4 regions of the Lysinibacillus sp. NPDC047702 genome follow, and region 3 is predicted to be linked to each of the others. Evidence: riboswitches for the same ligand, from Rfam matches in the RefSeq annotation. Region 3 holds a riboswitch; each other region holds the start of a gene.

Region 1 (5,202 bases), on a different contig from region 3:
CTAGAATTTTCAACGGGCATGGGAGAAAGTACAATAGTAGATGATACATGGACAAATAACCCCACTTCTGTTGAAGCAGCCTTAAAGGTATTAGATACAATAGGTAAAGGAAAGAAAGTTATTCTTATTTTAGGAGATATTAAACGATTGGGTATGTTCGAAGAAAAGTATCATCGAGAAATTGGCTCGTTGGTTGCAGAAAGAGATATTCATACGCTTATTACGATTGGCAGTCGAGCAGAGCATATCGCAAAGCAAGCGATAAAGGAAGGCACAAAGGCAAATGTTCATATTTTTAAAGAAGTTGCAGGTGTTTTAGATGTACTAAAACCGCAGCTTGATTCTGACACGATTGTATTAATAAAGGGACCAATGTCTAGTCGATCAATGATAGAATTTGCCAATCAATTGAAAGAAAAATAGAAGCTAGAATACCACTATGTCAAAACGGAGCCTAAGCAATGAAATTTTAATGAAGCTGTAGCATCAAATATTTTCTGTGCGAAAGAGGAATAGCAATGAGGCTAACACGTTGTTACTATCGCTACATTTTCGCACAGATATCTTGCCACAGAATATCATTCATATTTACTCATATGACCAGTTAAGCCATAAATATTTTACTACTCACAATCTATTACAGTCATCCTATTAAGTATAAGTAGTCTTCTATCTAGCATAAATACTAGTCAATCATGCACATAATCTCATCAATTCAGCAATCCTATCCTCAAAACCAAAATTTCCTTATTCAAGGATTTGAAATTTATGGTATTTCAGAACGGAAATTACCTTCAAATAATACCTCGACCATTAAATACTATGAAAAAGAAGTACCCTCATGGAGGAATACTTCTTTTCATGTTGTTGAAATACTATTATGTCAATGAAATCAAGATGACAAATTAAAAAGTATAGTCCTTTTTCAAAACGAGGGGTTGATCTTCGTTCCGACTGAGTGCTTTCCTGGGGGCGTCCGATGAGCCGCTTCACTCGCGTAGCTCGCTCCAGGGTCTCATCTGTGACGCTGAATCCCCGAGGAGTCACTCAGTCTACACTCCAATCAACCTTTGCTCATCGTATTTTCTTCTGGCAATTCACACAAATATATAGTGATACATTTGGAGTCTTAGCCATCATTATATTGTGCAAAAATGGAGCTTTGATAACATTTTACTATGCGAAAACAGAGGAGTACTTTATGTAAAGTTACAAAGTAGTTTTACGCATAAAATGTAGGTTAACAGCTGTAGAATTTGTACCAATATTCTATCCATTTAATGATGGTGAGTAACATGCATTTACTTTACTTTTCTTTTGAGGGAAGAAAATATTTAAAGTTCTACACTATTGCTGATTGGAGTGCAAGGCTACTCGACTCCCGTGGGATAGCGAGACAAACGAGAAACTGAGGCCAACACGATGTTGGTCACGAAGGCGTTGTCACAGGACGTGACGCACTTAGTCTTCGTTCCTCCAGCGCAGGAAGCCTAGCTCTGCGCGAAAGCGAAGCGTCAGCGGCAAAGCGAGTAGCCTGGAACGGAAATCACCTTCATTTTGACTAAATATTCACAAAGAGTCCCTTGACTATTTAATTTTTCAACACTATGAAAAAGAAGTACCCTCATGGAGGAATACTTCTTTTTCTAATTTTATAGTATGCAACGTGTTGTTAAATTAAAAAACTTTAAACCTTGTTTCAAAATCAATATATTGATTGTCCATGATTAATAGCTGTTTGTTGTAATCTTTTTTCCGCCATAAATGGTGTGAGGAAGATTGCAAGCTTTCGTCATAGGTATAGCCAAATCGGTCTTTCTACTCAAATTGGATTTGTGTTAATTTGAAAAAACACGTTTTGCCGTAATATAATGTTTATCATAATAATCGACAAACATTACTCTAGTAATAATTCCATTTGAATTTGGAATCATAATACGATGATCTCCTGCATATATGCCTACCATTGAAGGTGTTTGAGATCCCGGAGTACTATTAAAGAATACTAAATCGCCCTTCTTTAAATTTGCACGTGAAACTGTAGATCCTAATTTCATTTGCTCTTTTAAGTTTGTTGTACCAAGTTTTACACCACTTTTACGATAAACATACTCGACAAAACCAGGGCCTGTAAAACGCAGGTTTTGTTCATTAATCGTTGAACTCATCGTCACTTTATTTTTATAGCTATAAGCGTTTTCGACAATTTTATCACCTTTTGTTGCTGGGTTAGCGGAAAGTAAAGTAGGTAATACTCTACGGGCTGTTACATAATTATCAGTATAATATGGCTTACTACTTAAATCAGAAATTACGATGTTCTGTTTAGAATCAGCCATATGAATGATTTTATTATTCCCAATATACATACCTACATGGTCAGGATCTGTGCCAGTTTTTTTACTTCTAAAGAATAATAAATCACCTTTTTGTAGTTGATTTTTAGCTACATATGTTCCTTGCTTCATCATATAATCTTCATTGTACGTTGCAAGATCAACACCATTTTTCTCGAAAATGTACATCAAAAATGAAGCGCAGGAAAATTTATATGGATATGTAGGCTTGTATACCGTATTGCTGTATGTTGCCTTTCCAATTAAACTTTTACCAGTTTGAATTAGTTGCTCTGCCTTTGCGGCAACAGCCTGTTGATTGTTGAAATTATTAATAGTTGCAGCTTCTACCTCTATTGGCTGAATAGCTGGCTGTACCATTCCTAATGTGGTAAAACCTATTGACAATGCTAATGTTGTGCTTAAAAATCGTTTACGTTTGTTCATGTTGTTAGTTACCTCCTAAAGTCAATGCTAGGATTAATCCTATTTTGGCTCGCCATTGGAATTAATCGTAGCATGAAAAAGTAAGGCTTCTTCGAGGTAAATGTTACCACGAGTTGCTGGAAATTGACCTAATTGCTTGATATAAAAGGCTTCATCGCCGGAATTTACAGTTTCATTACAAATGTTTCAATAGGATGTAATTGTTTTAATTTAGAATCGATTGACAGTACCATATAGAGAACAGCCAATTGCAAACTAGCGTTATGATTGTGGAATGATTTCTACGAGATTACCGAATAATACCAAAAAATATATGGATTGACAAGTGGATAGAACCTTAAATGTGAAGGATAGATCAGCCAAGATGACGGATAGAACTACAACATTAGAGGATAGAATCAAAAAAATCTGAAAATAATGCTACTTTTCAGAAAAATATATGTTATAGTAAGAGCATAATTGAATACTGTGTAAGAGTTGGTGCCAAATGAGAATTTGGTTTAAAAGGGAAGTCGGTGCAAATCCGACGCTGTCCCGCAACTGTAATTCGGAGCAAATCATAAATACCACTGGGAAACTGGGAAGGTTGTGAGGCGTGTTGATGAGAAGCCAGGAGACCTGCCAATGTCTAGTACACACCAAATACCTACGTGGAAATAGGCGGTGAAATGTGACCAATCGGCACTGTGCGACAATGAATCCTACGATTTTAAAATAAATCGTATTATTTCTGTATGTCTGTATGTTTGATAAACAATGTCAGCCATTTTCCAATAACGGGAAATGGCTTTTTTTATTTTACGAATTAAGGAGAGAGTAACATGACTTATACAAGTACAGCAATTGGCTATCCATATATTGGAGAGGATCGAGAATGGAAAAAGGCATTAGAATTATTTTGGAAAAAGGAATTGACAGAGGAAGCGTTTCTGCAGCAGCTGAAGGATATACGATTAGCACGTATTGAAAAGCAACTTCAACTGGGGCTAGATGTTATAACAGTCGGAGATTTCACATTGTATGACAGAATGCTGGATACTGCTATCATGTTCGGATTGGTTCCCAAACGCTTTCAATGGCAAGGCGGAAAGGTCGATTTACAAACATACTACGGCATAGCTCGTGGCAATAAACAGGCAGTGGCTAGTGAAATGACAAAATGGTTTAATACGAACTATCACTACATTGTGCCAGAATATGAGGGACAACCTTTACAATTAACAGAGAATAAAATAGTTGCTGATTTTTTAGAGGCGAAGGAAGCGTTTGGTATAACAGCAAAGCCGACATTAATTGGTCCTTATACATTTTGTAAGCTGACAAAAGGCTATGACAAACTTTCTCAGGTAGCCTTCATTTTAGACTTAATACCACTTTATACGCAGGTGTTAAAGGAGTTAGTGGTTGCTGGAGCTAATTGGATTCAAATAGAAGAGCCAGCACTTGTAACAACTTTAGATGACGCAGAGATCAAGCTTGTCCAAGAAATATATACACAGCTAGCTGCATCAGTACCGGAAGCGAAAATTATGCTACAAACATATTTTGAATCCTTGTCAGCATATGAATCATTGGTGACTCTTCCTGTACAAGGGATTGGCTTAGACTTTGTGCATGGCTATCACAAAAATATGGAGGCACTTCGTCAATACGGTTTCCCGCAGGATAAAGCATTAGCCATTGGTATTATTAACGGTCGAGATATTTGGCGTGCAAATCTAGCAGAAGTGGGTGCCACTATAAAAGCAATTGAACAATTAAGTAAATCAAAAGACATTTGGATTCAGACTTCCTGTAACTTACAGCATGTGCCGATCACTACTGCTCTAGAAACCAAGCTTGATCCTGTCCTTCACAATGCACTTGCCTTTGCAGATGAAAAAATAGTGGAATTGGTTGAAGTGACTAGTTATATTCAAGACACAAATGGTGCAGCAAATCATAAGCTATCAGACAGCATGAAGGCTATTGAGGCATTAAAAAACCATCAAATTCGTCAAAATAAAGCGATTCAACAGGCAATTCAAGAGGTATCGACACAAGACTTTGAACGCCACAGTAATTTTAAAACAAGACAAACAATTCAACAGCAAGCATTACAATTACCACTATTTCCAACGACGACTATTGGAAGCTTTCCACAATCTGATGAAGTTAAACGTACACGTCAGGCGTGGCGTAAGAAGCAGCTTACAAATGATGAGTATAATACATTTGTTGAAAAGGAAACAAAGCGCTGGATTGCTATTCAAGAGGAATTAGATATAGATGTTCTTGTGCATGGTGAATTTGAGCGAACAGATATGGTCGAATATTTTGGCGAAAAACTAACGGGCTTTGCTTTTACAGAAAAGGCTTGGGTTGTTTCGTACGGTTCTCGTTGTGTGAAGCCACCTATTATTTATGGCGACGTAGCATG
Region 2 (5,202 bases), on a different contig from region 3:
GTATCTGAGCGTTTTTGAAAGAGAATTTTCTTGTCATTGTTTACCACAAGGATTGTCGCTCCGACGCTTATAATTGGTCTGCTACCGAACTGCTTTCTTAATTCTGAAATATACCCCAAAATTTCCACTCCTACTAAAAATTTATTCATATAAATAGTTCTGCTTTGCTAAATAAGAAACCTCTATTTTCTTAATTACTTTTGAAAGTAGGCTAGTTTCATCCCTTAACAATCTTTTTTTGTACGAAATAATGCTAAAAAATATAGAATAGTTCTTTAAAAATGGAAAATAGCTTTTGATAAACTGCCTTTTCTGAATTTTACCTATATTGATTGTTTTTGAATCTCTATGATAAGGTTAAAAGACAAATTGAATATGCTAAATTTTGGTGGTTCAAGTGAAGTGATTTCATTTGATTAAAAGGGAAGTTGGTAAGAGTCCAACACTGTCCCGCAACTGTATTTAGGAGCTCAATAACAATACCACTGTTTTGTTTATCAAAATGGGAAGGCGATATTGTAGCGTTGATCATAAGTCAGGAGACCTGCCACTAAACAAGCATCAATTGACCTACGAGGATAGGGAGGTGTTAGCTACAGTATGATTATTGTGAATTATTGTAAATTCGCTGTTTTTTACTCTGTCATGTATTTGTAGATTAACAACTTCTAAAAGGATAGAAGTTGTTTTTTTGTTGTTCTTTCGCGCTTGAATGTTAACGCTTACAAGAATGAATAAACAAAGGGGCTGTAATGTATGGAGTTAAATTATTCACCAGGTCTAGATGGAATCATTGCCACTGAGACTAAATTATCTTTTTTAGACACAGTACAAAGTCAAATTGTTATAAGAGGCTATGACTTGATTGAATTATCGAAGCGATATTCTTATTTAGACATTGTGCATTTACTATTCAACGGAGAAATACCAGCTATTGCGCAACAGAATGAACTGAAAGCCATTTTGAAAACAAACTATCAGGTTCCACAAGAAATTTTTCATATTTTTAAGCTATTGCCAAAGGGAACACATGCAATGGATGGGCTGAGAACTGGGATATCAGTATTAGCAGGCTATGATCAGCAAATCGATGATCGTTCTACAGAGGAGAATTTAAAGAGAGCCTTTAGACTTTTAGGAAGTATGCCAAATATTGTAGCGAATAGCTATCGTGTACTCAATGGACAAGAGGTAGTAGAGCCCGATAGTAATCTTTCTTATAGTGCGAATTTCTTTTACATGATTACTGGAAAAAAGCCAACAGTGCTGGAGGAGGAAACTTTCGATCAATCCCTTGTTCTATATAGTGAACATGAAATGCCTAATTCTACATTTACGGCTCGTGTTATTGCCTCTACACAATCCGATTTATATGGAGCTTTAACTGGAGCTGTAGCATCATTGAAAGGAAATTTACATGGTGGAGCAAACGAGGCTGTGATGTATATGCTTCTTGAAGCAAAGACAGTGGAAGGCTTTGAAACATTGCTGCAAAAGAAAGAAAAAATCATGGGCTTTGGTCATCGTGTATACATGAAGAAAATGGATCCACGTGCACAAATAATGAAAGAGGCATTAAGTAAATTATGTTTAGAACATGGTGACGATCTATTATATCGCATGTGTGAGGCTGGTGAGAAAGTAATGGTGCAGGAAAAAGGATTGTATCCAAATTTAGATTACTACGCAGCACCTGTATATTACATGCTTGGACTGCCTATTGAAATCTATACCCCAATTTTCTTTAGCTCTCGTACCGTCGGCTTATGTGCACATGTGATTGAACAGCATGAAAATAACAAGCTGTTTAGACCTCGCGTTCATTATATGGGCGAGCGTCATAACCTTGAAGAAGTAACAGTGTAATCAACATATAACAACTCGCCATAGTACTGATGGACATTCTGACCAATGTCCATCAACTTACTAGTATATCAAATAGAGGTAGTGAAAGGAAGATATAGATGATAAAAACTAATGAAATATCTAAGACAGATCAATTATTAAGCGATATTGCAGATTATGTATTAAATACTACGATTACCAGTGAAGAAGCCTATGAAACAGCACGTTATGTTTTATTAGATACTTTAGGCTGTGGAATTTTAGCCTTACAATATCCTGAATGTACAAAGCTTCTTGGTCCAGTTGTTCCAGGGACAATCGTTCCAAACGGTACACGTGTACCAGGTACCTCTTACGTTTTGGATCCAGTGAGAGGAGCTTTCAATATCGGCTGTATGATTCGATGGTTGGATTATAACGACACATGGCTTGCGGCTGAATGGGGACATCCTTCTGATAATTTGGGTGGCATTTTAGCAGTTGCGGATTATTTGAGCCGTGAACGTATTACACAAGGCAAAGAGCCTTTAAAAATCAAAGAAGTATTAGAAATGATGATTAAGGCCCATGAAATCCAAGGGGTTTTAGCATTGGAAAATAGCTTGAATCGTGTAGGATTGGATCATGTTTTATATGTAAAAATTGCGACTACTGCTGTTGTTACAAAAGCGTTAGGTGGAACACGTCAAGAAATTATTAATGCATTATCAAATGCTTGGATTGATAATTCCAGCCTACGAACATATCGTCATGCACCTAATACAGGGTCAAGAAAATCATGGGCAGCAGGTGACGCAACAAGCAGGGCTGTACAATTGGCTATGATGGCAATAAAAGGAGAAATGGGGTATGCAACTGCATTATCAGCACCTGGATGGGGTTTCCAGGACGTACTCTTCAAAAAACAAGAACTAAAGCTGGCAAGATCACTTAAATCTTATGTTATGGAAAATGTGCTCTTCAAGGTTTCTTTCCCGGCTGAATTTCATGCACAAACGGCTGCCGAATGCGCTGTGCATTTACATGAAGAAGTGAAAAACCGTTTAGAAGATATTGAAAAAATTGTGATTACAACACATGAATCAGCCATTCGCATTATAGATAAAGAGGGACCACTCAATAATCCTGCTGACCGTGATCACTGTATTCAATATATTACAGCAATTGGATTAATGTATGGCGACATTATCGCAGATCATTATGAAGATGACGTGGCTGCAGATCCACGTATAGATGAACTGAGAAAGAAAATGGTTGTTGTTGAAAAAGCACAATATACCATCGATTACTTAGATCCAGACAAACGTTCTATTGCCAATGCTGTGCAAATTTACTATAAAGATGGTTCATCATCTGAATTAATAGAATGTGAGTATCCATTAGGTCACCGTTTCCGCCGTGAGGAAGCATTCCCTAAAATTATTGATAAATTCCAACGAAATATTAGTACTCATTATTCATCAAAGCAATTGAATAAAATAAAACAGCTATGCGCGAATCAAGAGCTTATTGAAAATAGCTATGTTCATGAATTTGTTGAATTATTTATTTAATTAGAGAAGGGAGGTTTTTGATAGATGGCATGGATTGTGAATGAAACTGTTTCACAAAAACAACTGGCTGAACAATTTCAAGCTTTCATAGCTCATAAGGATATTTTACAAATACCTGGAGCTCATGATGCTATGGCTGGTTTAATGGCTAAAAAAGTAGGCTTCGAGGCATTATATCTATCTGGAGCCGCCTATACCGCGAGTCGTGGCTTACCTGATTTAGGTATGATTTATTCGAATGAGGTAGCAGAACGTGCTAGAGATATTATCCGAGCTACAAATTTACCAATGCTAGTGGATATTGATACTGGCTTTGGTGGTGTATTAAATGTGGCACGTACAACTCGTGAAATGGTAGAGGCAGGTGTGGCCGCAGTTCAATTAGAGGATCAAAATTTACCGAAAAAATGTGGTCATTTGAATGGAAAAACACTTGTAACTCAAGAGGAAATGATTCAAAAAATAAAGGTCATAAAGCAAATAGCTCCAACCTTAGTTATTATCGCACGTACAGATGCGAGATCTGTAGAAGGTTTAGAACTAGCCATCCAACGCGCAAAAGCCTATATAGCAGCTGGGGCTGATGCAATTTTTCCAGAGGCACTGCAAAATGAAAAGGAATTTAAACAATTTTCAAATGAAGTAAATGCACCATTATTGGCAAATATGACTGAATTCGGACAAACACCCTATTATACGGCCAAAGAATTCGAAAATATGGGCTATTCTATGATTATTTATCCAGTAACATCCATGAGAGTAGCAGCCAAAGCCTATAAACACGTATTTGAATTAATAAAAAATACAGGAACTCAAAAAGAAGCTATTGAGGATATGCAATCTAGAAGCGAATTATATGACACGATTTCCTATTACAAATTCGAGAATTTAGATACTGAACTAGCTAAAACGATACTACCCAAAGAGGAATTAAAAGGGTAATTTAAATGAGCAGAAGTTCTTGTCTGTATTAAGGACAAGAACTTCTAGTTAATCATTAACTCCATGCAATAGGTTTGAATATCGAGATTATTCACTAAGTACCCAAAACATTTGCACTTTATGCGATAAATGAATAGATTGTATGTGCTTTTTCAAATGGTATTGTAGCAAGAACTGAAATAATCTTGTAGAAGTATTAATAATTAATAAAGAATCAATGCATATATAAAAGGTCTTTGCTAAAACTTTTTTGAAGGAATGTATTGTAATTATTACTTAGTAACTTTAATATAAGTATATAATTATATATAAATTTAATTACCTCTAACTAGTCAGGGGATTTTATTTAAAATTATATATAAGTATATGGTTATATAAGGAGTGCAGATAAATGGAAAACACACTAATTGAAAAACAATTAAAAGCAGCAGCTGACTTAAATCGCATTAAATTACTTGCATGTATGAAACATGGGGAGGTATGTGTATGTGATTTTGTAGATGTTCTAGGCATTTCACAACCCGCAGTTAGTCAGCATCTACGAAAATTAAAGGAGGCAGGCATTATTACTGAGCGAAAAGTAGGGACATGGAAACATTATCGTCTAGTGGAAGATCAAACCCCACTGATGAAGGGGATTTTAAACCAAATTCAGCCTTTAAATGGGTGTAATTGTGTTTCTGATTGTTGCCATGAAGGAGAGAAATAAATGAATAATGAACCCTTAACTAAACAGCTATCTTTTCTAGATCGTTACCTCACGCTTTGGATATTCCTTGCAATGGGAATAGGGGTTTTATTAAGTGTCATCATGCCCGATATTGGTGAAGCATTAGAGTCCATGTCTATTGGCACAACATCG
Region 3 (5,202 bases):
GCGTGCGTTCCATCTGCATAGGCGTAAGAAAGCTGATTTAGTTCAAAGTATAAGTCTGTTGTCATTAGAAAAAACCTCCATACACGATGAGGAATAGTAAGATAGCGGCAATACCCAGCCAGTTTTTCATGCTATAGGTTGCATTCTCCTGCCAATAGACCGCTTCGCCACCACGTGCTTGCATGGCATTATTAAGCTCACGGCTTCGTTGGAACATTTCAGCAAATAAAGCGGCGATAAGCATAGATACAGAGCGTAGCCACTGGGCAGGTGAGTGATAACCAAGTCGAGCCTGCTGAGCAAGGTGAATTTTTTGCATACTGTCTAAAAAAATAAAAATAAATCGATATGTTAATTCTACCAGCTCAACAAACAAAGCAGGAATTCTACATTGTCTCAACACATGACAAATAGACTGTACAGATGTTGTTAGGATTAAAAAATATAAACAACTGACACTTCCAAGAACGATGAAAAAAAGTTGCTGTGCTGTCACTATGCTTGCGTTGCCTACAAAAATTGTCCAATTATTAATAGAAAATGACCAGATATGTTCAGGTAGCATGCTTGTCGCCGGGGCTATAGATATTAAAATAGATAATAAGCTAGATAGTAAAAAAAATCCAGGTAACAATAATAGTTTAAAATAATATTTAACAGGAATTTTTGCGCTTATAATGATAAAAGCACTCATTACAATAAATGTAATGAGTGAAATTCGTTCATCTCTCATGATAAGCGACAATAATAATAGTCCAAAAGAAAACATCATTTTTTCTAGCGGATGAACAGACGCTAGCTTATTCATATATGCATACTTATCAATGAGCAACATACTTAACCTTCTTTATGTTTGCCGCGCATTAAGCCGATAAAGTATCCGATAAATCCAGCACCTATAGCAGCTTGTAGTGCGAATAATAAGCTTTCAATTTCTCCACTTGGTGGTTCCCATAAGCTTTCAAACCATGGTTCGTATTCAGCATTTATTTCACCAATTGCCGCCTCCGCCTCACCATCTGCTCCTTCGAATTCAGCACCTTTTTGTATGAATAATGGGACAATGGCTAATAATACAACAATTGCAAGCAGTAATAAGTTTTTTTTCATTCTAATGTGCCTCCTTTGTTGAGAAAACACGTAAAGCTTTTAATTCGCTTACATTGTATTTTTTCAAGAAATTCATCACGACTACTGTTAAAATTCCTTCACTAACAGCTAGAGGGATTTGTGTTAATGCAAAAATACCCGCGAATTTTGAGAATGATGCCATAAAGCCACCAACCTCAGAAGGGAAAGCAAGAGCTAGTTGTACTGAAGTGACAATATATGTACCTAAGTCACCAAGCATAGCAGCTAAGAACACAGCTAAAGAAAATGATAGACCCATTTTTTGCGAGCCTTTAAATACATAATAAGCAATAATTGGACCAACAACTGCCATGGAAAAAGCGTTTGCTCCTAAAGTTGTAAGTCCTCCATGTGCTAAAAGTAAAGCTTGGAATAGTAATACAATTGTTCCAATTACGCTCATTGCTAATGGTCCAAACAGAACTGTACCAAGCCCAACACCTGTTGGATGCGAGCAGCTTCCTGTTACAGACGGTATCTTTAATGCTGATAGCACAAAAGCAAAAGCGCCTGATAGCCCTAATATCATTTTTGTTTCAGGGTTTGCATCAATGGTTTTGCGAATTGAACGTAATCCTAAAATAATAAATGGAATGGATACAACCCACCAAAAAATGGCCCATTCAATTGGCAAAAAGCCCTCCATTATATGCATGGCAAATGCACGATTTGGCACAAATAAAAATGCCAATAAGAAATAACTAAGTTTCCAGCCTGAGAATTTCAAAATTTCTCCTCCTCACTTATAGTTTTTGAAAAAGCGTGCGAAAATAAAAAAACACTTCTCCATATTGGAAAAGTGCATAGCTAAAAAACAAATAGAATTCGATTCTACTAAGCCGCACACCTATCCTCGTAGGTTGAAACGTTCACATTCTTTTCGGCAGGTCTCCTGGCTTTAGTTCCTCGTTTTATAGGCCTTCCCATCCGTTGGACAGTGGCATTCTCTATAAAACTCCCTAGTACAGTGGCGGGACCGCGCCGGACTTGAACCGGCTTCCCTTTTAAGCAAAATGATAAGCACTTCGCACCGAAAAAAGATGAAGTTGTGAGATTTCACGACAAAGTGTAACATGATTTTCCATCATGAGGCTATCTTTTTTAAGAAAAAAATTTTTTTAATTGAGGTGCAATGTAGAAAATTCTGATAAAATAAAAGAGAATTTTTCTTTATTCTATGAAATTTTTGATGAAATTTTAATAAAATTGTCATGATTTTAGTGAGAAATATTGAAATTTTAAAATTATAAGATATGATAGAGACAGTTTTCAATTCATGTAAAACATACAAATTTGATATATAAACATACATAAGTGCTTGAATATTTTCAAGATAATAGGGAAATTGGTGAAAATCCGATACAGCCCCCGCTACTGTAATAGCTGATGAAATCGCAAATGCCACTAGTGCAAACTTGGGAAGGCGCGAAAGTAAATGGAAGCTTAAGTCAGGAAACCTGCTTATGTAATAATGCATGCAAACTTTTCGGAGGGAGAAGTTGAAGCAAAGGCGAGTACCTGTAATTTATTCGACTTTATTTGGCTTCTACTAAACCTTTACTCTTCGATTAGAGTAAAGGTTTTTCTTTGTTCCTAAAAGTATTGAGGGGGAGAACAACGATGACTACTTGGAATTTAGAAGGGATGCAAACCCATCTTTTTATTTGCAATGGCAGCAGCTGTATGAAAAAAGAAGCGGAGGAAATTACACAAGCAATTCGTGATGAAATACAGTTGCAGGCACTTGATAAAAAAATACATACAACACGGACACGCTGTAACGGCAGATGTAAGGATGCCTGTGTTGTCATTGCTTATCCGCAAGGAAATTGGTACCGTGTGCCAACAACTGAGCATGCGAGGGCACTTGTGCAGGATTTACATCATGAGTCACTGCATCATGAACATGTTTTTACACTTCGGGAGGGTACATTGCAGCGGACAGCACAAACAACAGCCATTAAAGGCATCGAAAAGGTGAAAGAGGGGTAACAAAATGGCGCAAAAAGGGAAGATTTTCGTAGTTGGCTTTGGGCCTGGTGATTTTAATCATATTACGCATCGGGCAGTGGAGGCATTGCAACAGAGTGATATGATCATAGGCTATAAAACATATGTAGAGCTTATTCAAGACTTAGTTAATGCAAAATCCATTGTTAGTACAGGTATGACGGAGGAAGTATCTCGTGCACAGGAAGCGGTACGCCAAGCGGAGGCAGGGAATATCGTATCTGTTATTTCCAGCGGTGATTCTGGTGTTTATGGCATGGCAGGATTAGTGTATGAGGTATTAATCGAGCTTGGTTGGACGGAAGCAACTGGTGTAGAGGTAGAAATTGTTCCAGGTATTTCTGCTATCAATTCATGTGCAAGTTTACTAGGTGCGCCAATTATGCATGACGCTTGTACGATCAGTTTAAGTGATCACCTAACACCTTGGAATTTAATTGCGAAGCGTGTGGAGGCAGCAGCAATGGCGGATTTTGTGATTGCTCTGTATAACCCAAAAAGTGGTCGACGTACAAGACAAATTGTGGAGGCCCAACGCATTTTATTAGAATATCGTTCACCTGATACACCAGTGGGACTTGTCAAAAGCGCTTATCGTGATCGTCAGGAAGTTACAATGACAACTTTAGCAGAAATGCTAGAGCATGATATTGGAATGCTGACAACAGTTATTATCGGAAATTCATCGACGTTTTTCTATGATAATAAAATGATTACACCACGCGGCTATCAGCGCAAATACACACTTGGTGAGGAAAAGCAGCCATTACGTCCACATCAACGTTTAAGGGAAGAAAATGAACCATGGGCAATGAATCAAGAAACTGGAGAGGCACGCAATGACTTTGCAGCAGATCCCAACGCCAATCGTATTGAGCCCAGTTTAGCCATCACACCTAATACTAAGCAAAAAAAAACTTCACTTGAGATGGCGACAGCAGCGTTAGCTATGGTCAAGGGAACAAGTGAGGTAAAGATAACACCAAAGCTTGTGCAACAAAAAATCGAATCTATCTTTGAATTAGCTGTAAGCCCAGGAGTAGCCAATAAATTTTTCACTCCGCAACAGATGATGACGCTAGCAGAGGTTGTTGGAGAGGATGGAACGATGGAATACACACCTGACCATCAAATCCATTTAAAAATCCCAACAACGGACCCAGAAGAAATTACAGCAAAGCTTCGTGAGGTTGGTTTTTTACTGGCGCCGATTGGAGATGTACTATCATTAAAGGCTTGTGACTTCTGTTACGGAGAAAAGGTTGATTCGATTCCATATGCGGAGGAGATTCAGGAGAAGCTTGGTGGAATGTCTTTACCAAAAACCTTGAATATTGGCTTTAATGGCTGCGGTATGGCGTGCTATCGAGCAGTATTTGATGATATTGGTATTGTTTATCGTAAAAGCAAGTTCGATGTTTTTATTGGGGCAAAGCCAGTAGGTCGTACAGCACATGCTGCACAGCCAGTTGTAGAGGGCCTAGAGCCTGAACAACTTATTCCGCTCATTACGGACATCATTGAGGAGTATAAAGCAAATGCCCATCCAAATGAACGTCTGTTTAAGTATTTTAAGCGTGTGAAAAAGATTCTGCACTTCACGTATCAGGATATGTCTTCAAAAATAAAAGTAGAGCCCGCTCCATGCGGTGACTAGTGAGGAGTTATGAGATGAAAGCAATTTTATTTGTCGGCCATGGGAGCCGTTTAGCAGCAGGAAATGATGAGGTGCGTACATTTATCGAGCAAATGACACCTCGTATTGATGATAGCTTCTTAGTAGAAACGTGTTTCTTGGAGTTTGCTTCTCCAAACATTGAAGAGGGTATAACAAACTGTGTGAAGAAGGGTGCAACAGAGGTGCATGTGATTCCAATTATTCTTCTTCATGCTGGGCATTCAAAGCTACATATTCCAGCAGAAATCGAACATGCGCGTGAGCATTATCCACATATTACATTCACATATGGTCAAACGATAGGTGTCCATGAAGAGATATTTGCTATTTTAGAGGATCGTTTAGCTGAAATCGGCTTCAATGCTACAGAGGAACAACAGGAT
Region 4 (5,202 bases), on a different contig from region 3:
ATTGCAACCATTAGTCCGATTCAAAAACAGCAGACAACAGTTGGTTACGTTTTTATGTTTCAAAATACAGATTCTATCCATGCATTAATGGAGCGCCTAAATAAGCATTTTTTAATTGTTGGATTTGTTTCTGGTCTAGTAACCATTGCAGTCATTATTGTTTTATCTAAAAAATTGGCTCGTCCATTAATTCAGATGAAAGAAGCTACTTTGAAAATAAGTAATGGTGACTTTTCCGTGGTGCTTTCTACGAATGGCAAGGATGAATTAAGCGATCTTGCCCTTGCAATACAGCATTTATCGGATGATTTGAATCATTTAAGACAAGATCGAAAGGATTTTTTATCAAGCATCGCCCATGAGCTAAGGACACCCTTAACTTTTATAAAAGGCTATGCAGATATTCTCTATAAACGTAGTTTGACGGAGCAAGATCGACAAAAATACTTAGGTATTATTATAGAAGAAACTAATCGACTCTCTCTTTTAATAAAGGACTTATTTGATTTAGCTAAAATGGACGAAAACTCCTTTATGATTGAAAAGGAATGTCTTCGATTGAATACGTTTTTAGCAAATGTTGAGGAAAAGTTGAGCCCTGCCTTTCAAGAAAAACAGCTGCACTTTTATGTTCATTGTGAAGAAGGATTAACCTTAATGGCTGATGCAGCAAGGCTTGAACAAATATTAATGAATCTCCTCAATAATGCTTTATTATATTGTGCATCAGGTGATGCTATATCGGTTATGGCAAAAAGACAGGATGATTTAGTAACTATACTTGTTAAGGATACTGGAAAGGGAATTTCCAAAAAGGATTTACCCCATATATTTGAACGATTTTATCGTGTTGAAAAATCCCGTAGTCGTGCATTAGGGGGCGTTGGACTTGGACTTTCAATTGTGAAAGAGCTTGTTCAGGCACATGGGGGAGAAATAACAGCCCAGAGTAAAGAGAATAAAGGAACAACTTTTATTTTAACGTTTAAAGGAGTCGAAACGTATGAAAACAATACTGCTCATAGATGATGAACCCAGAATGTTAGACTTGCTTAAGCTTTATTTAGAGCCTATCTTTACATGTAAGGCAATGGTATCCGTTCAAGAGGCTCTGATCTATTTAGAAGAAAATCATGTAGATTTGGTACTTTTAGATATTATGATGCCAGAGATGGATGGTTGGCAGGTCTGTAAAGAAATAAGGAAGTTTTGGGATGTTCCTATCATCATGCTAACAGCAAAGGGGGAGCATACTGATATGGTAAAAGGTCTAAATCTAGGAGCAGATGATTACATTCTGAAGCCGTTTGATGAAGACGTGTTACTCGCACGTATTAATGCTGTCCTAAGAAGGGCAAAAATTAATGAAAATATTGTGTTGTTTGAGGGATTACGTTTAGATAAGGAATCCTTTGAAGTATGTTTTCGACAGATAGAAATATCTTTAACACCTAAAGAATTTGGGATGCTGGCCTTATTTTTAGCACATCAAAATAAGGTATTTACTAGGGAGCATCTTATTAATACTGTATGGGGATATAATGATTCGATTGAAGATCGAACAATTGATTCGCATGTACGTAATTTACGAGAGAAACTGCGGAAAAGCGGTTTTCCTGCTGATGATTATTTACAAACTGTTTGGGGAATTGGCTATAAATGGCTTAAGTCAGCAGGAAGAAATGCTTTAGACATCAGAAGCTAGAAGAACCTCTGCTAGAACTCTACAGAGGTTCAAAGGTCTATTCTGCTTTCAATTCGTCCTCAGTTACCCATTTATGATTTTTTACAGACTCTCCATTTGTAGTAGCAGTGTAATCAATCATATAAACAGTCGTTTGGACAGCCTTATCAATGCGAACAGTCGCATTTTCCATGCCCTTCATATGAGATGCATTCGTCTTAAGCTCAGTGCCAGGGGCTAATGGAGCCAAGTCTGAATCGATCAATTCCTCATGAATAACCCACTTATGATTTTCGACACGCTCGCCACCTTTAGCAGGCTCATAGGAGACAATATATGCTGTCGTATCATATGCACCTACAATTGTCGCCCTGGCTCCCTCCATACCTTCCATATGTCCATCAGTAATAATAGCTGTGCTTCCTACTGAAAATGTAGGGTTTACGGCAGTTTTTAACGCTATTGGCACTTCACCAGAGCTAGAATGATCCATTGTGGAATGATCTATCATTGTATTCTGCTCATTGTCATTTTTTTCACCTGAATCTGTCTTGTCAGAGCAAGCTGATAACGCTAGTAAAGCAATTACTGTCAGTAAACTAATAAACCAGCTTCTTCTTATCTTCATATTTATTCCTCCTCACTATTACGCTTAATGTAGCAAATAAATGTGCAGAAATAATGGCCACGTTATAAGAAAAACGCCATCTTTTTAAGATTGACGTTTTCAGGGTACAACTATTTTATTGGTATTATTTTCAATATTCTTTGTAGACGATGCGCAAAAATACCCGCAAAGACAGCTAAAATAATATCCTTTGGCAATGGTGGCATCATCCAAAGCCATGCCATCTTATAATTGAAAGCGTCAGGAGCGCTAGCCCATAGTTTAAAAGCAAAGTACATCCAATTTGTCCCCAGTAAATAATTAATAGCTGTAGCAATTACTGCCGCAACAATATAGCTTTTCTTTGTTCCACTGCGCTCAACAATCAGTCCTGCGATAAATGCTGCTAAAATAAATGTGACAATAAAGCCAAATGTAGGGCTTAGGATTTGTCCAAAGCCGCCACCAAAACGCGCAAATACCGGTGCACCAGCTAAACCAATACACATATATACCGTGCAAGCAAGCGCTCCCTTTCTACTGCCAAGAACTAATCCAGCTAAAATAGCGAAGAAAGTTTGCAATGTGATTGGGACTCCTCCCACAGACATGAAAGGGACAAAGGAGGTAATATTAGCACCGATCATCATTAATGTTGAAAATAATCCAATATAGGCAATATCTACTGTTCTTAATCTATGATGAGAGTGTTCTGCAACTGTTGTCATAATTTCACTCCTATCTATTAAAGTTATTAATAGTGTAAGAAAATAAAGCATTTGTGTCAACTTGTTATTTTATTTAGGTTAACTCAATTGCGGTTTTCACAGCTAAAGTTTATAATTTACGGTTATTTATAGACTAACTACTAAAATGTATGATAGAATCGTCATAATTTTAATAGTTTGGATACTAATGGTGTGACATCTTATACAAAGTGTCACTTAAAAGGGAAGTCGGTGAAAGTCCGACGCTGTCCCGCAACTGTAACGAGGAGTTTTATGATGATTTAGCCACTGTTCTAGGATGGGAAGGTAATCGTAAAACGTTGATCCGAAGCCAGGAGACCTGCCATATAGTGATACTTGTAATGCCCACGAGGATGAACGCATTTACGGACAATAGATGGAAATCTTTCTGACTTTGTTGATGATTCTAGGGTATTTCTATGCATACTATGCATGAAATACTCTTTTTTATTGTTTCATATCTATTACGATTGATTAGGAGTATTATACATATGAATAAAAAATTTATACTATTATCTCTGACTCTGCTTCTAGTACTAATCATTTCTATGACTTTGGCTGTTATGGTTGGATCTGTTTCCATCACACCTCTTTATGTGTGGCAGGTTATTCTATCCAAAATTCCAATCGTTCAAAATTTTATAGAGCAGGATTGGAGTCGCTCGCAAGAAATTATCATTTGGCAAATACGGGTGCCACGCGTCTTGCTAGCTGCAATCGTAGGAGCAGGCTTAGCAATCGCTGGAGCAGCTATACAGGCTCTTGTGCGTAATTCTATAGCTGAACCATACATATTGGGAATATCTTCAGGAGCAACAGTCGGTGCTACAGCAGTTATTATTTTAGGTGCTTTTTCATTTCTAGGTATTTTCGCTCTTTCTGCATCTGCATTTTTAGGCTCACTTCTTGCCATATTGTTAGTGTTTTTCCTTGCACGTGTCGGAGGAAGAATCTCTGTTTTTAGACTTTTACTTGCGGGAATGGCAGTGTCGTTTATTTTATCTGCTGTATCGAATTTTATTTTAATGATGGCAAAGCAAGAGAATGGAATTAAGGCAGTTATGTATTGGATGCTTGGTAGTCTAGCAGGTGCTAAATGGAGTAATATAATCATTCCTACAGCTATATTTATCGTCGTGTTTGCCTTACTGTGGCTCCATTATCGGAACTTAAATTTATTATTGCTTGGAGAAGAGGCTGCGGTTACATTAGGTGTCAATATCCAACAATTTCGTTTGCAGCTTATCCTGCTAGTATCTTTATTAACGGGCGTACTTGTTGCAGTAAGTGGCTCAATTGGATTTGTCGGTTTAATTATTCCGCATATTGTCCGCATAATAGTAGGTTCCAACTATAAATATGTAATACCAATTAGTGCTCTATTAGGAGGGATTTTTTTAGTTTGGGCAGATGCAATTGCACGAATTTTAATAGCCCCTGAAGAAATGCCGATTGGAATAATTACTGCTTTTTGTGGAGGACCATTTTTCATCTGGCTACTACGCCGTAATAATTATTCTTTCGGTGAAGGAGATTAAACCTATGACATTAGAAGCGAAGCAGGTATCCTATTCCATTCATGATCAACGTATACTACATGAAGTTAGTATTCAAATAAGGGAAAAGCAATTTGTTGGGCTAATTGGTCCTAACGGTAGCGGGAAGTCAACCTTATTAAAGAATATGTATCGTCTATTAAAACCCGAAAATGGTACAGTCTTGTTAAATGAGCAGGATATTTTTAAGCAATCAAGTAAAACCATTGCTAGAAATTTGGCGGTAGTAAGTCAAGAAACACCGGTTTTATTTGACTTTACGGTACATGATTTAGTAAGTATGGGAAGAACACCTCATAAAAAACTATTGGAGCTCGATCAAGAACGGGATTTTCAAATTGTGAAGGATGCATTAAATCAAACAGGTATCGCGCACTTAGAAAAACGTAGCTTCAGCTCTCTGTCAGGTGGAGAAAAAAAACGAGTGATGGTTGCACGTGCTCTTGCTCAGCAAGCACAAATTCTAATTTTAGATGAACCAACAAATCATTTAGATATACAGCATCAATTACAGTTAATGGATTTAATTCAAACCCTACATTTAACAGTAGTTGCTGCTTTGCATGACTTAAATATTGCAGCTATGTATTGCGATCAAATTTATGT

What was found. A riboswitch is a leader RNA that binds a small molecule or an ion and turns the genes downstream of it on or off. The one in region 3 is predicted to bind cobalamin.
Region 1: it holds a riboswitch for cobalamin, as region 3 does, so the genes downstream of both, metE (5-methyltetrahydropteroyltriglutamate--homocysteine S-methyltransferase) here and ACQKIM_RS03595 (energy-coupling factor ABC transporter permease) in region 3, are expected to answer to the same signal.
Region 2: it holds a riboswitch for cobalamin, as region 3 does, so the genes downstream of both, mmgD (citrate synthase) here and ACQKIM_RS03595 (energy-coupling factor ABC transporter permease) in region 3, are expected to answer to the same signal.
Region 4: it holds a riboswitch for cobalamin, as region 3 does, so the genes downstream of both, ACQKIM_RS19450 (FecCD family ABC transporter permease) here and ACQKIM_RS03595 (energy-coupling factor ABC transporter permease) in region 3, are expected to answer to the same signal.

Annotation. Positions count from the first base shown of each region.
Region 1 covers NZ_JBNNMG010000033.1:45,586-50,787, forward strand. Annotated here, with positions in the region: gene ACQKIM_RS16055 (Mur ligase family protein) at 1-423, shown strand, start outside; gene ACQKIM_RS16060 (hypothetical protein) at 980-1,207, shown strand; gene ACQKIM_RS16065 (NlpC/P60 family protein) at 1,839-2,783, opposite strand; cobalamin riboswitch at 3,245-3,423, shown strand; gene metE (5-methyltetrahydropteroyltriglutamate--homocysteine S-methyltransferase) at 3,605-5,202, shown strand, end outside.
Region 2 covers NZ_JBNNMG010000013.1:35,953-41,154, reverse strand. Annotated here, with positions in the region: gene ACQKIM_RS09180 (NUDIX hydrolase) at 1-119, opposite strand, end outside; cobalamin riboswitch at 373-566, shown strand; gene mmgD (citrate synthase) at 757-1,866, shown strand; gene prpD (2-methylcitrate dehydratase) at 1,965-3,398, shown strand; gene prpB (methylisocitrate lyase) at 3,423-4,340, shown strand; gene ACQKIM_RS09160 (ArsR/SmtB family transcription factor) at 4,732-5,049, shown strand; gene arsB (ACR3 family arsenite efflux transporter) at 5,050-5,202, shown strand, end outside.
Region 3 covers NZ_JBNNMG010000004.1:89,576-94,777, reverse strand. Annotated here, with positions in the region: gene ACQKIM_RS03610 (energy-coupling factor ABC transporter ATP-binding protein) at 1-65, opposite strand, end outside; gene cbiQ (cobalt ECF transporter T component CbiQ) at 65-835, opposite strand; gene ACQKIM_RS03600 (energy-coupling factor ABC transporter substrate-binding protein) at 838-1,110, opposite strand; gene ACQKIM_RS03595 (energy-coupling factor ABC transporter permease) at 1,112-1,858, opposite strand; cobalamin riboswitch at 1,997-2,181, opposite strand; cobalamin riboswitch at 2,427-2,610, shown strand; gene ACQKIM_RS03590 ((2Fe-2S) ferredoxin domain-containing protein) at 2,752-3,123, shown strand; gene cobJ (precorrin-3B C(17)-methyltransferase) at 3,128-4,798, shown strand; gene ACQKIM_RS03580 (sirohydrochlorin chelatase) at 4,813-5,202, shown strand, end outside.
Region 4 covers NZ_JBNNMG010000047.1:21,746-26,947, reverse strand. Annotated here, with positions in the region: gene ACQKIM_RS19470 (ATP-binding protein) at 1-1,029, shown strand, start outside; gene ACQKIM_RS19465 (response regulator transcription factor) at 1,004-1,705, shown strand; gene ACQKIM_RS19460 (YdhK family protein) at 1,743-2,312, opposite strand; gene ACQKIM_RS19455 (biotin transporter BioY) at 2,423-3,019, opposite strand; cobalamin riboswitch at 3,191-3,381, shown strand; gene ACQKIM_RS19450 (FecCD family ABC transporter permease) at 3,532-4,578, shown strand; gene ACQKIM_RS19445 (heme ABC transporter ATP-binding protein) at 4,583-5,202, shown strand, end outside.